3 regions of the Peribacillus sp. FSL H8-0477 genome follow, and region 3 is predicted to be linked to each of the others. Evidence: a T-box and tRNA genes for the amino acid it is inferred to sense, from the RefSeq annotation. Region 3 holds a T-box; the other regions hold tRNA genes.
What was found. The T-box of region 3 lies ahead of metG (methionine--tRNA ligase). A T-box ahead of a tRNA ligase gene usually reads a tRNA of that ligase, here a tRNA-Met.
Positions count from the first base shown of each region.

Region 1: it has a tRNA-Met gene. The T-box ahead of metG (methionine--tRNA ligase) is inferred to sense a tRNA for this amino acid. The anticodon was not compared.
Region 2: it has a tRNA-Met gene. The T-box ahead of metG (methionine--tRNA ligase) is inferred to sense a tRNA for this amino acid. The anticodon was not compared.

Region 1 covers NZ_JBBODE010000002.1:652,451-656,657, forward strand. The annotation lists rRNA gene MHI18_RS14840 (23S ribosomal RNA) at 1-1,564, shown strand, start outside; rRNA gene rrf (5S ribosomal RNA) at 1,686-1,801, shown strand; tRNA gene MHI18_RS14850 (tRNA-Asn) at 1,827-1,901, shown strand; tRNA gene MHI18_RS14855 (tRNA-Ser) at 1,905-1,996, shown strand; tRNA gene MHI18_RS14860 (tRNA-Glu) at 2,006-2,080, shown strand; tRNA gene MHI18_RS14865 (tRNA-Val) at 2,091-2,166, shown strand; tRNA gene MHI18_RS14870 (tRNA-Met) at 2,205-2,278, shown strand; tRNA gene MHI18_RS14875 (tRNA-Asp) at 2,286-2,362, shown strand; tRNA gene MHI18_RS14880 (tRNA-Phe) at 2,373-2,448, shown strand; tRNA gene MHI18_RS14885 (tRNA-Tyr) at 2,491-2,574, shown strand; tRNA gene MHI18_RS14890 (tRNA-Trp) at 2,582-2,655, shown strand; tRNA gene MHI18_RS14895 (tRNA-His) at 2,693-2,768, shown strand; tRNA gene MHI18_RS14900 (tRNA-Gln) at 2,808-2,882, shown strand; tRNA gene MHI18_RS14905 (tRNA-Gly) at 2,886-2,960, shown strand; tRNA gene MHI18_RS14910 (tRNA-Cys) at 2,970-3,043, shown strand; tRNA gene MHI18_RS14915 (tRNA-Leu) at 3,051-3,131, shown strand; gene MHI18_RS14920 (L-lactate permease) at 3,721-4,207, shown strand, end outside.
Region 2 covers NZ_JBBODE010000001.1:1,646,334-1,650,540, forward strand. The annotation lists gene MHI18_RS08310 (1,4-dihydroxy-2-naphthoate polyprenyltransferase) at 1-256, shown strand, start outside; gene MHI18_RS08315 (TraR/DksA C4-type zinc finger protein) at 389-1,135, shown strand; tRNA gene MHI18_RS08320 (tRNA-Glu) at 1,325-1,396, opposite strand; tRNA gene MHI18_RS08325 (tRNA-Ser) at 1,400-1,490, opposite strand; tRNA gene MHI18_RS08330 (tRNA-Asn) at 1,492-1,566, opposite strand; tRNA gene MHI18_RS08335 (tRNA-Ile) at 1,574-1,650, opposite strand; tRNA gene MHI18_RS08340 (tRNA-Gly) at 1,656-1,729, opposite strand; tRNA gene MHI18_RS08345 (tRNA-His) at 1,739-1,814, opposite strand; tRNA gene MHI18_RS08350 (tRNA-Phe) at 1,827-1,902, opposite strand; tRNA gene MHI18_RS08355 (tRNA-Asp) at 1,933-2,009, opposite strand; tRNA gene MHI18_RS08360 (tRNA-Met) at 2,017-2,090, opposite strand; tRNA gene MHI18_RS08365 (tRNA-Ser) at 2,140-2,232, opposite strand; tRNA gene MHI18_RS08370 (tRNA-Ile) at 2,244-2,320, opposite strand; tRNA gene MHI18_RS08375 (tRNA-Met) at 2,329-2,405, opposite strand; tRNA gene MHI18_RS08380 (tRNA-Ala) at 2,436-2,511, opposite strand; tRNA gene MHI18_RS08385 (tRNA-Pro) at 2,521-2,597, opposite strand; tRNA gene MHI18_RS08390 (tRNA-Arg) at 2,606-2,679, opposite strand; tRNA gene MHI18_RS08395 (tRNA-Leu) at 2,696-2,784, opposite strand; tRNA gene MHI18_RS08400 (tRNA-Gly) at 2,802-2,876, opposite strand; tRNA gene MHI18_RS08405 (tRNA-Leu) at 2,885-2,965, opposite strand; tRNA gene MHI18_RS08410 (tRNA-Lys) at 2,975-3,050, opposite strand; tRNA gene MHI18_RS08415 (tRNA-Thr) at 3,104-3,179, opposite strand; tRNA gene MHI18_RS08420 (tRNA-Val) at 3,196-3,271, opposite strand; rRNA gene rrf (5S ribosomal RNA) at 3,280-3,395, opposite strand; rRNA gene MHI18_RS08430 (23S ribosomal RNA) at 3,510-4,207, opposite strand, start outside.
Region 3 covers NZ_JBBODE010000002.1:1,868,661-1,872,867, reverse strand. The annotation lists gene MHI18_RS20845 (DEAD/DEAH box helicase) at 1-526, opposite strand, end outside; gene metG (methionine--tRNA ligase) at 836-2,470, opposite strand; T-box leader at 2,528-2,800, opposite strand; gene MHI18_RS20835 (FecCD family ABC transporter permease) at 2,866-3,837, opposite strand; gene MHI18_RS20830 (FecCD family ABC transporter permease) at 3,857-4,207, opposite strand, start outside.

The DNA of each region.
Region 1 (4,207 bases), 1.2 Mb from region 3:
CGTCCGCTCAGGGTTAGTCGGGACCTAAGCCGAGGCCGAAAGGCGTAGGCGATGGATAACAGGTTGATATTCCTGTACCACCAATTTATCGTTTGAACGATGGGGGGACGCAGGAGGATAGGGTAAGCGCGCTGTTGGATATGCGCGTCTAAGCAGTTAGGCCGGAAACGAGGCAAATCCCGTTTCCATTAAGGCGGAGCTGTGATAGCGAGGGAAATTAAGTACCGAAGTTCCTGATTCCACACTGCCTAGAAAAGCCTCTAGTGAGATAAAGGGTGCCCGTACCGCAAACCGACACAGGTAGGCGAGGAGAGAATCCTAAGGTGTGCGAGAGAACTCTCGTTAAGGAACTCGGCAAAATGACCCCGTAACTTCGGGAGAAGGGGTGCTTTTTAGGGTGAATAGCCCGGAAAAGCCGCAGTGAATAGGCCCAGGCGACTGTTTAGCAAAAACACAGGTCTCTGCGAAGCCGCAAGGCGAAGTATAGGGGCTGACGCCTGCCCGGTGCTGGAAGGTTAAGGGGAGAGGTTAGCGTAAGCGAAGCTTTGAACCGAAGCCCCAGTAAACGGCGGCCGTAACTATAACGGTCCTAAGGTAGCGAAATTCCTTGTCGGGTAAGTTCCGACCCGCACGAAAGGCGTAACGATCTGGGCACTGTCTCAACGAGAGACTCGGTGAAATTATAGTACCTGTGAAGATGCAGGTTACCCGCGACAGGACGGAAAGACCCCGTGGAGCTTTACTGTAACCTGATATTGAATTTTGGTACAGCTTGTACAGGATAGGTAGGAGCCTTTGAAACCGGAGCGCTAGCTTCGGTGGAGGCATTGGTGGGATACTACCCTGGCTGTATTGAAATTCTAACCCGCGCCCCTTATCGGGGTGGGAGACAGTGTCAGGTGGACAGTTTGACTGGGGCGGTCGCCTCCTAAAGAGTAACGGAGGCGCCCAAAGGTTCCCTCAGAATGGTTGGAAATCATTCGTAGAGTGTAAAGGCACAAGGGAGCTTGACTGCGAGACCTACAAGTCGAGCAGGGACGAAAGTCGGGCTTAGTGATCCGGTGGTTCCGCATGGAAGGGCCATCGCTCAACGGATAAAAGCTACCCCGGGGATAACAGGCTTATCTCCCCCAAGAGTCCACATCGACGGGGAGGTTTGGCACCTCGATGTCGGCTCATCGCATCCTGGGGCTGTAGTCGGTCCCAAGGGTTGGGCTGTTCGCCCATTAAAGCGGTACGCGAGCTGGGTTCAGAACGTCGTGAGACAGTTCGGTCCCTATCCGTCGTGGGCGCAGGAAATTTGAGAGGAGCTGTCCTTAGTACGAGAGGACCGGGATGGACGCACCGCTGGTGTACCAGTTGTCTTGCCAAAGGCATAGCTGGGTAGCTACGTGCGGACGGGATAAGTGCTGAAAGCATCTAAGCATGAAGCCCCCCTCAAGATGAGATTTCCCATAGCGTAAGCTAGTAAGATCCCTGAAAGATGATCAGGTAGATAGGTTTGAGGTGGAAGCGTGGTGACACGTGGAGCTGACAAATACTAATCGATCGAGGACTTAACCATTCGTTTTAATTACATGCAAAAAACCTTCTTATTATCTAGTTTTGAAAGAATAAGTAAAATTGTTCTTGAATTTTTAACAAAAAGATATTATAATAATAAATGTCTTTCAAAATGAATAATGTCTGGTAATGATGGCGAAGAGGCCACACCCGTTCCCATTCCGAACACGGAAGTTAAGCTCTTCAGCGCCGATGGTAGTTGGGGGTCTCCCCCTGTGAGAGTAGGACATTGCCAGGCAGATTCATTTAAACCACTATATTATTCCGCAGTAGCTCAGTGGTAGAGCATTCGGCTGTTAACCGAACGGTCGTAGGTTCGAGTCCTACCTGCGGAGCCAAATGGAGAGCTGTCCGAGTGGCCGAAGGAGCACGATTGGAAATCGTGTAGACGGGTAACCCTGTCTCAAGGGTTCAAATCCCTTGCTCTCCGCCATTACTTCACGGCCCCTTGGTCAAGCGGTTAAGACACCGCCCTTTCACGGCGGTAACACGGGTTCGAATCCCGTAGGGGTCACCACATACATATTGGAGGATTAGCTCAGCTGGGAGAGCATCTGCCTTACAAGCAGAGGGTCGGCGGTTCGATCCCGTCATCCTCCACCATATTTTTTAAAAAGTGACGTTAGTAAAATTCCCATTATCGCGGGGTGGAGCAGTTCGGTAGCTCGTCGGGCTCATAACCCGAAGGTCGCAGGTTCAAATCCTGTCCCCGCAATCATAATGGTCCGGTAGTTCAGTTGGTTAGAATGCCTGCCTGTCACGCAGGAGGTCGCGGGTTCGAGTCCCGTCCGGACCGCCATTATTATTATGGCTCAGTAGCTCAGTCGGTAGAGCAAAGGACTGAAAATCCTTGTGTCGGCAGTTCGATTCTGTCCTGAGCCACCATTATAAACTTGATTTCTTAAGTTTACTAGCAGTATTATATATGGAGGGGTAGCGAAGTGGCTAAACGCGGCGGACTGTAAATCCGCTCCTTAGGGTTCGGCAGTTCGAATCTGCCCCCCTCCACCATCTTTACAGGGGCATAGTTTAAAGGTAGAACTGAGGTCTCCAAAACCTCCAGTGTGGGTTCGAGTCCTACTGCCCCTGCCATTTTTAAATTAAATTTAAATACTTTTCTCTTATCATGGCGGTTGTGGCGAAGTGGTTAACGCACCTGATTGTGGTTCAGGCATTCGTGGGTTCGATTCCCATCAGTCGCCCCATTTTTTTTTGAGAAAATATACTTAATATATAGATACTAATGGGCTATAGCCAAGCGGTAAGGCAACGGACTTTGACTCCGTCATGCGTAGGTTCAAATCCTGCTAGCCCAGCCATTAGCGGAAGTAGTTCAGTGGTAGAATACAACCTTGCCAAGGTTGGGGTCGCGGGTTCGAACCCCGTCTTCCGCTCCAATAAATATTGGCGGCATAGCCAAGCGGTAAGGCAGAGGTCTGCAAAACCTTTACCACCGGTTCGATTCCGGTTGCCGCCTCCAATTATTTGCCTGAGTGGTGGAATGGCAGACACGCCGCACTCAAAATGCGGTGCCGTAAGGCGTGCCGGTTCAAGTCCGGCCTCAGGTATTACTAAAAAGACTTCGTATGTCATATACGAAGTCTTTTTTCTGTTTGAATTTTAATGCCATTCATAACGAAATAGGTCTAAACCATTAAAAATAGTCCTAGACGGGAATAAAGCATGTTCAGACGGGATTAGTATTTCCACAGACGGGAATAACTCGTTTGGTGACGGGATTATCGCCATCTCAGACGGGAATAATTCAAAAGCAGCAAGCAAATAGAGAAAACACCCACTCCAAGGCAACGTGTCCACTAAACAGAGATCTCTTCTTTCTAGGCCATTATAAATTTAAAGAATTATTTGATAAAACAAAAAATATATGGAAATCTATTTACAACTTGTATAGAATAGGATAAAAGATTAAAAGTTTTAAGGGTGATAAAGTTAATCTAAGGGGGTGAAGAGAGGCGGGGGCGGGCTTTATAATGAATCAGGGAGAGTCGAGTAAAGCAAATCTTCATTCACAATTGATCGTTGTGTAAAAGCAGGAACAGCCAGGGGTAACTTCAAAAATATTTTGTATTATGATTGTACCTAATTATGTAAGCGTTTACTTGTGACTGTATTCTGTTTTTAAAATGGAGGTATGTTATGACTTTTGTACAAGACGTAACTGCAGTAGGGGGAAGTCTAGGTCTGACTGCGTTAGTTGCTGTTATTCCAATACTATATTTTTTCTGGGCTTTGGCAATTAAAAGAATGAAAGGGTATATAGCAGGTCTGACTACGTTATTGATTGCTTTGATTTTAGCAGTAGCTGCATTTGGAATGCCTGCTCAATTGGCGGTCATGTCAGCTACACATGGTGCAGTATACGGTATAATCCCTATTGGCTGGATTATTATTAGTTCCGTTTTTTTGTATAAACTGACTGTCAAAACAGGACAATTTGATATTATCCGTAATTCAATCATTTCGATTACTGAGGACCGCCGTCTGCAAGCATTATTAGTAGCCTTCTCTTTTGGTGCATTTCTTGAAGGAGCTGCTGGTTTTGGTGCTCCTGTTGCGATATCGGCTGCACTGCTTGTTGGGCTAGGATTTAATCCACTGTATGCTGCAGGATTGTGTTTAATTG
Region 2 (4,207 bases), on a different contig from region 3:
GAAAGCAATTATCTTTATGGGGATTATGTTCGCAATAGCCTATCTCTGGGTAATTGGATTAGTTGTCACTGGAACGGTATCTCCATGGATTCTACTCGCTTTATTAAGTATTCCTAAGGCCGTACAAACAACAAAAGGTTTTGTTGGTAAAACAATGCCTATTGAAATGATGCCTGCCATGAAATCTGCTGGGCAGACCAACACCTTCTTTGGTTTCCTTTTATCGATTGGCTTATTCATCAGTTACTTTATATAACTCTTTACCCCGTGTATCCTTACACGGGGTATTTTTTTTCAATTGTATATCTTGTTTCCCCAGCCTATAAAGCGGGTAATATGTAGTTATAACTAATCGTAAGCGAGACATTAAACACGAGGAGTGATTTCAATGGCTACAAATAAACAGATAGAACACTTAAAAGATATGCTTTTGACTGAACAAGAGCAGGCATCGAATAGAATACAACAAGATAAAGAAACCGTAATTGAAAAAAGTGAAAGAGAAGCTTCAGAAGAGTTATCCTCCTATGATAATCATCCAGGTGACTTAGGCACAGAATTATTTGAAAAAGAAAGAGATATGGCGCTTACTACTCATGCTGAATCACAAAGTGAAAAAATAAGTGAAGCCTTAAATGCTATAGAAGACGGCAGCTATGGAAGATGTAAGACTTGTGGAGGAGATATTCCATACGAACGACTAGAAGCTGTACCAACCACTCTCTACTGCGTTGAACATACACCAAAACAACAATCTACAAGAGACAGACCTGTGGAAGAAGAGATATTGATCCCGTCTCAAGGTGATCACTTTGAAAACAGACGATCAAACGAGATTAACGATAAAGAAGATAGCTTTGCTGAAGTCGCCCGATTCGGAACATCTGAAACGCCTTCAGACTTCACCAAAGATACAGCTAATTATGACGACCTATATGAAACAGAAGATGATACCGATGGCTTTCCTGAAAAGTACGAAGGATATCTCGGAAATGATATTGACGGAAAAAACCGCAAAGCCTATCCGACTAGTCATCAAGAACACGAAGAAGAACTATTAGATAAAGAAAATAAGGAATCTAAGTTAGGTGACATTCCCTACAGAGAAAAAGACAGTTATCTAGATAAAAAGTAATAATTAAAATCCCCTGGCTGCACAGGGGATTTTTCTCTTTGGATGGAAGGAAGTTCTAAGATGAATGAGAAAGTTTTTCAAGAGGAGCAAGATACATGTTACATCTAGGTTTTAAATACTCTTTGAAAATAACGCTTACATATTAAACATAAAAAAAAGATGTACACAATGTGTATACATCTTTTAATATGACCCCTACGGGATTCGAACCCGTGTTACCGCCGTGAAAGGGCGGTGTCTTAACCGCTTGACCAAGGGGCCTACTGGCGGAGAAGGAGGGATTTGAACCCTCGCGCCGCTTACGCGACCTACACCCTTAGCAGGGGCGCCTCTTCAGCCTCTTGAGTACTTCCCCGTGGCTCCGCAGGTAGGACTCGAACCTACGACCGTTCGGTTAACAGCCGAATGCTCTACCACTGAGCTACTGCGGAACAATAATGGTGGGCCTAAATGGACTCGAACCATCGACCTCACGCTTATCAGGCGTGCGCTCTAACCAGCTGAGCTATAGGCCCATTATTGGAGCGGGTGAAGGGAATCGAACCCTCATCATCAGCTTGGAAGGCTGAGGTTTTACCACTAAACTACACCCGCAATATTAAATGGGGCGACTGATGGGAATCGAACCCACGAATGCCTGAACCACAATCAGGTGCGTTAACCACTTCGCCACAACCGCCAAAATAAAATATGGTGGCTCAGGACAGAATCGAACTGCCGACACAAGGATTTTCAGTCCTTTGCTCTACCGACTGAGCTACTGAGCCAATATGTAAATAATAATTTTTAAATAATAATGGCGGTCCGGACGGGACTCGAACCCGCGACCTCCTGCGTGACAGGCAGGCATTCTAACCAACTGAACTACCGGACCATTATGATTGCGGGGACAGGATTTGAACCTGCGACCTTCGGGTTATGAGCCCGACGAGCTACCGAACTGCTCCACCCCGCGATAATAATAATTGTACTAATCTAAATGTCACTGTTTTAAAAAATAATAATGGAGGAGGAAGGGGGATTCGAACCCCCGCGGGTTTTGACACCCCTGTCGGTTTTCAAGACCGATCCCTTCAGCCGAACTTGGGTATTCCTCCACAGTTGAAGATGGTGGACCTTGTAGGACTCGAACCTACGACCGGACGGTTATGAGCCGTCTGCTCTAACCAGCTGAGCTAAAGGTCCTCTAATTTTGGTAGCGGCAGAGGGGATCGAACCCCCGACCTCACGGGTATGAACCGTACGCTCTAGCCAGCTGAGCTACGCCGCCCAAATAGAAGATATATGTGTTATAAAAAATTGGTGGAGCCTAGCGGGATCGAACCGCTGACCTCCTGCGTGCAAGGCAGGCGCTCTCCCAGCTGAGCTAAGGCCCCAAAATTTCATGGTCGGGAAGACAGGATTCGAACCTGCGACCCCTTGGTCCCAAACCAAGTGCTCTACCAAGCTGAGCTACTTCCCGATAAAAAGTGCGCCCGGCGGGAGTCGAACCTACAACCTTCTGATTCGTAGTCAGATGCTCTATCCAATTGAGCTACGGGCGCATATTTAATTAAAAGATGGTGCCGAGGACCGGAATCGAACCGGTACGGTAGTCACCTACCGCAGGATTTTAAGTCCTGTGCGTCTGCCAGTTCCGCCACCCCGGCAAGGAACTAATAAGAATTGGAGCGGAAGACGGGGTTCGAACCCGCGACCCCAACCTTGGCAAGGTTGTATTCTACCACTGAACTACTTCCGCATATTAAGTGCGGGTGAAGGGACTTGAACCCCCACGCCTCGCGGCGCCAGATCCTAAATCTGGTGCGTCTGCCATTCCGCCACACCCGCGATAAAAAATGGTGAGCCATGTAGGATTCGAACCTACGACCCTCTGATTAAAAGTCAGATGCTCTACCAACTGAGCTAATGGCTCATAGATGTCTTGCAGCTTAAAATCAATATGATAAGCTTGTACATCCATAAAAATGGTGCCGGCAAGAGGACTTGAACCCCCAACCTACTGATTACAAGTCAGTTGCTCTACCAGTTGAGCTACACCGGCAGGTGTATAATAAAAATGGTGGAGGATGACGGGATCGAACCGCCGACCCTCTGCTTGTAAGGCAGATGCTCTCCCAGCTGAGCTAATCCTCCATATATATGCTTGGCGACGTCCTACTCTCACAGGGGGAGACCCCCAACTACCATCGGCGCTGAAGAGCTTAACTTCCGTGTTCGGAATGGGAACGGGTGTGGCCTCTTCGCTGTCGCCACCAAACATTTTCAATCTGACTTATATTATTATATAGTCTTTTTGAAATTTTGCAAGAACAATTTTACTTATTCTTTCAAAACTAGATAATAAGAAGGTTTTTGCATGTAATTAAAACGAATGGTTAAGTCCTCGATCGATTAGTATTTGTCAGCTCCACGTGTCACCACGCTTCCACCTCAAACCTATCTACCTGATCATCTTTCAGGGATCTTACTAGCTTACGCTATGGGAAATCTCATCTTGAGGGGGGCTTCATGCTTAGATGCTTTCAGCACTTATCCCGTCCGCACGTAGCTACCCAGCTATGCCTTTGGCAAGACAACTGGTACACCAGCGGTGCGTCCATCCCGGTCCTCTCGTACTAAGGACAGCTCCTCTCAAATTTCCTGCGCCCACGACGGATAGGGACCGAACTGTCTCACGACGTTCTGAACCCAGCTCGCGTACCGCTTTAATGGGCGAACAGCCCAACCCTTGGGACCGACTACAGCCCCAGGATGCGATGAGCCGACATCGAGGTGCCAAACCTCCCCGTCGATGTGGACTCTTGGGGGAGATAAGCCTGTTATCCCCGGGGTAGCTTTTATCCGTTGAGCGATGGCCCTTCCATGCGGAACCACCGGATCACTAAGCCCGACTTTCGTCCCTGCTCGACTTGTAGGTCTCGCAGTCAAGCTCCCTTGTGCCTTTACACTCTACGAATGATTTCCAACCATTCTGAGGGAACCTTTGGGCGCCTCCGTTACTCTTTAGGAGGCGACCGCCCCAGTCAAACTGTCCACCTGACACTGTCTCCCACCCCGATAAGGGGCGCG
Region 3 (4,207 bases):
ACTTTACAGCCACATGATTTCTCACATATATATATAGGAGAAGAGAATGATTATCTATATAGTCATGCACCGCACTCTGCAACTGCAGGCGAACATTCCAACGCTCTTCTGCAAGTTTTTTTTCATTCTGCCTTTTAAAAAAGTTTGCTCTAGCCTCGAGATAACGCTGTTCCCATCCATTAGCATTTTCTGCAAACATTTGCGTAACCCACTCTTGCACCGGAAAAGGATCAAACCCTTTTAATTCGTTACGGAACATCGTATTCAGAACTTTATGTGGAATATCATTCGTATTCAATCCCTTACTCTTAAGATAGGACCTTTTTTCTTTCCTAGGCACGTCATTTGAAGCTTTATTCAACCACACATTTAACCAAATACCTTCTAAATAGGTATGTCGGTCAGAAATATACTCCGTATATACAGGCATCTTTTCTTTATCCTCTAAATACCGATCTATGTCTTGTATAATTTTATATTTTGTTTGTTCGATTGCTAGTAGATAACTTTCTTCCAATTTCCCCATCATGATCTCCTTTAGCAGTCACCAATGTTGTAGTTTGTATTTGTCTGATTCTCATTATTCTTCTCCAAAATACTATATAACATTATCACACAGTTAGTTTTTTTGAACAACATGACTTTAAAGGTAGATAGCATGATACTTGTCTACCCTACTGCTATCTATTTCTAGAGGTAATCTGCATTCGTGTTTAGTACGTTTGATTATCATATGTACGACACCTTCAATTGGATCGAAAACGCTCATTATCATCATTCTTTTTGAATGATTGATGTCGCTGTTTACCAATAAAAATCCCCAACATGATACACCTCAAATAGTTTGGTCAGCTAACCTATTTCGTTCAGCTTCAATTCTTTCAAGATCGATTCGAACAAATAACGGTTCAACATTTAACAGTTGACCTGGTGTAACGATGAATGGCTTCCATCCATCTTCTGTTGTGTTAATCATTTTTTTAACCCTGTTACTTGAAAAAGGGAGGAATGGAGAAAGGATGTGAGCTAAATTAGCTATAAGATAGACGCAATCTGCCAGTGATTGTCGGCAAGACTCAAGGTCATCCTTAACCTGTATCCAGGGTTTTTGTTCGTCAAAAAACTTATTCGAGAATCTGATAATACCGAAAACTCTCTCTAAACCTTGTTTAAATGAACCGGCTTCTATGTAACTTCCTACTTCATCATATAATCGGGTAATTTTATTTTGGATATCCGGAGTAATATCGTTTGCAGGAATAATCCCGTTAAAGGACTTCTGAATGAATTTCAACGTCCGATTGACAAAGTTTCCATACGCCCCCAATAATTCTGTGTTATGACTATAAATAAATTCCTTCCAAGAAAAGTCAGCATCCCGGCTTTCGGGTGCGTTAATCGTTAAAAAGTATCGGATTGAATCCGGATCATATCTGTTCAGAAGATCCGGTACCCAAACTGCCCAATTACGACTCGTTGATAATTTCTTTTTTTCCAATGTCAGGTACTCATTTGAAATAATATGAGTAGGTAAAGATTCTTTCCCTATACCTGCCAATATGCCCGGCCAAATAATGGAATGGAATGGGATGTTATCTTTGCCATGAACGTAATAGGATGTGGCAGAGGCGTCCCAAAACACGGAGTCATCATTGTTGGTCTCTTTCGCCCAAAGTTTACTTGCTGTATAATAGCCTGACACTGCTTCAATCCACACATAGATTTTCTTATCTTCATACCCAGCTACCGGGACATTCACTCCGATGGGCAGATCCCTTGATACGGCCCGATCCAGCAACCCTTCCTTTAAGTACCTTTTGGTTAATGAAAGCGCATTTTCCCGCCATAAATTATTCCTTTCAGCTTCTTTCACATAGGTTTCTAACTTGGATTGTAAAGAACTTAACGAAAAGAAAAAGTGCTCTGTTTTTCTAGTTGAAGGCGGATTGCCACAGAGTTTACATGTTCTATTTAATAGCGCAAGTGGTTCTAATACAGTTGAACAACTATCGCATTGATCACCTCGTGAATGCGCACCGCAATTAGGACAAATCCCTTCCACATAGCGATCAGGTAAAAACTGCTGATCATATTCGCAATATGTTTGTTCTATTTCTTTTTTATAAATCAGACCATTTTCAAGCAACACTAAAAAGATCTCTTGAACGATTTTATGGTGATGGGCTGTATCCGTTCTTGTGTAGGTATCGTAAGAAAATCCTAATTTTGAAAAACAATCTACAAATTCTTCATGGTACCGATTTGCAATTTCGTTAGGCGTAACGTCTTCTTGTTTTGCTCGTATCGCAATCGGAGTCCCATTGCAATCACTACCAGAAACATATAAAACCTTTTCACCTTTCAAACGATAATACCTTGCTAAAAGATCACCAGGTAGTAAACTAGAAATATGTCCTAAATGCAAGGAGCCATTAGCATAAGCCCATGCTCCACCAATAAAAATACTCATAAATATACCCCTCCTAGCTCATTTAAAAAACAAAAAACCCCGCACTTAACTATATTAGTTAAGGACGGGGTTTATCTTTCCACGTGATACCACCTTATTTCGCAAATGGCTCACACCATTTGCCTCGACAAGTACGGAGTAAAATTTCTTACTCGTATACTGTGACATTTTATAACGAGTGCCAAATCTCGTCGTATCCTACTTAGTGAAGTATGTTCGGTACGAAGCTCAGAGACCATTGTTCAAATGAATGTTTTTGCTTCTTTTCAGCTACCGAAGCTCTCTTTAGGAAAAACAACTCATTTTACTTTTTCTCTTCATTGCCTTTAATCATTTTTTACATTTTATTCAAATTTCCCCTTTACGTCAATAGGTAAGGAAGAAAAAGAAATTATCTAGATAGATTTTCTTAATAGGTACAAGAAATAGGGTGCTCCGATAATGGCAACAATAATACCTGCTGGGATCGTTTCAGTATAGATAATTCGGCCAATCGTATCCGCAAAAACTAATATGGCAGCACCGATTATGGGTGATAACATCAGAAAATTTTGATGTTTTGAACCAACCAATTGTTTGGCAATATGCGGAGCAATGAGTCCAATAAAGCTAATACTTCCTACCACAGAAACTGCTGAACCTGCTAATGCCACAGCAAGGACTAATAAAAGGATACGATCACGGTTAATCGACACACCTAATCCTTTTGCTACGGTTTCATCCAGCACTAACAAATTCATCGATTTTTGTTTCCAAAGAAGAATGGGAATAGCTATAATTAACCATGGAAGAAGCGCTAATATAAATGGCCAATCTGCTCCCCAAATGTTACCTGAAAGCCACTTTGTGATGAATTGTACATCCTCATTTTTAGCTCCGGAAATCATAATTACCATTAAGCCTGACAAAGCGGAAGCAATTCCTACGCCCATTAATACTAACTTGACTGGCTGGATCCCGTTTTGTTTATCAGTCGTAAAGATAAAGATTAACCCAGCTGTAATGATTGCACCTAAAAAGCCCACTAGGGGTAATTGATACGCATAATATTTTGAACCCGCATCGACAAACAAATAAAAAACTGTAATGGCAACTCCAGCTCCTGCATTAATGCCAATGATACCCGGGTCAGCTAAATCATTTTTCGTCAATGTTTGTAATATCGCTCCTGAGAGTGCTAAAGCCATTCCAGCTAAGGTAAGCACGAATACTCGCGGCATACGAATAGAAAATAAAATAAACTCCTCTTTAAATGACCCATTTCCAAAAAGCGTCGGTATAATTTGTTTGATTCCAACCGCTGATGGGCCTAAGCTAATACCAGCTATGATACTGGCGAGTAGTAATACGATCATGAGAATATACATAAACCGTATGTTATATTTTTTACGCAAAGAACGTACGACCTCCTTTCTTAACTAAAAATAAGAAGAAAGGTAAGCCTACTAATGCAACAAGTGCAACAACAGGGATTTCTAAAGGAGCAATGACCATTCTACTAATAAAGTCGGTCCCAATCATAAATATCCCACCGACAATAATGGACATCGGGATAATAAATCGATAATCTGCACCAACAATTTTGCGGACAATATGCGGAATAAACAAACCTACGAAGGTTAAATTCCCTATTAAAGCAACGGCTGTTCCAGCTAGGATAATGACGACCATCATTAATACGGTCTTAATTAACTTGGTTTTTTGTCCAAGTCCTTTTGCTAATTCTTCATTTAGACT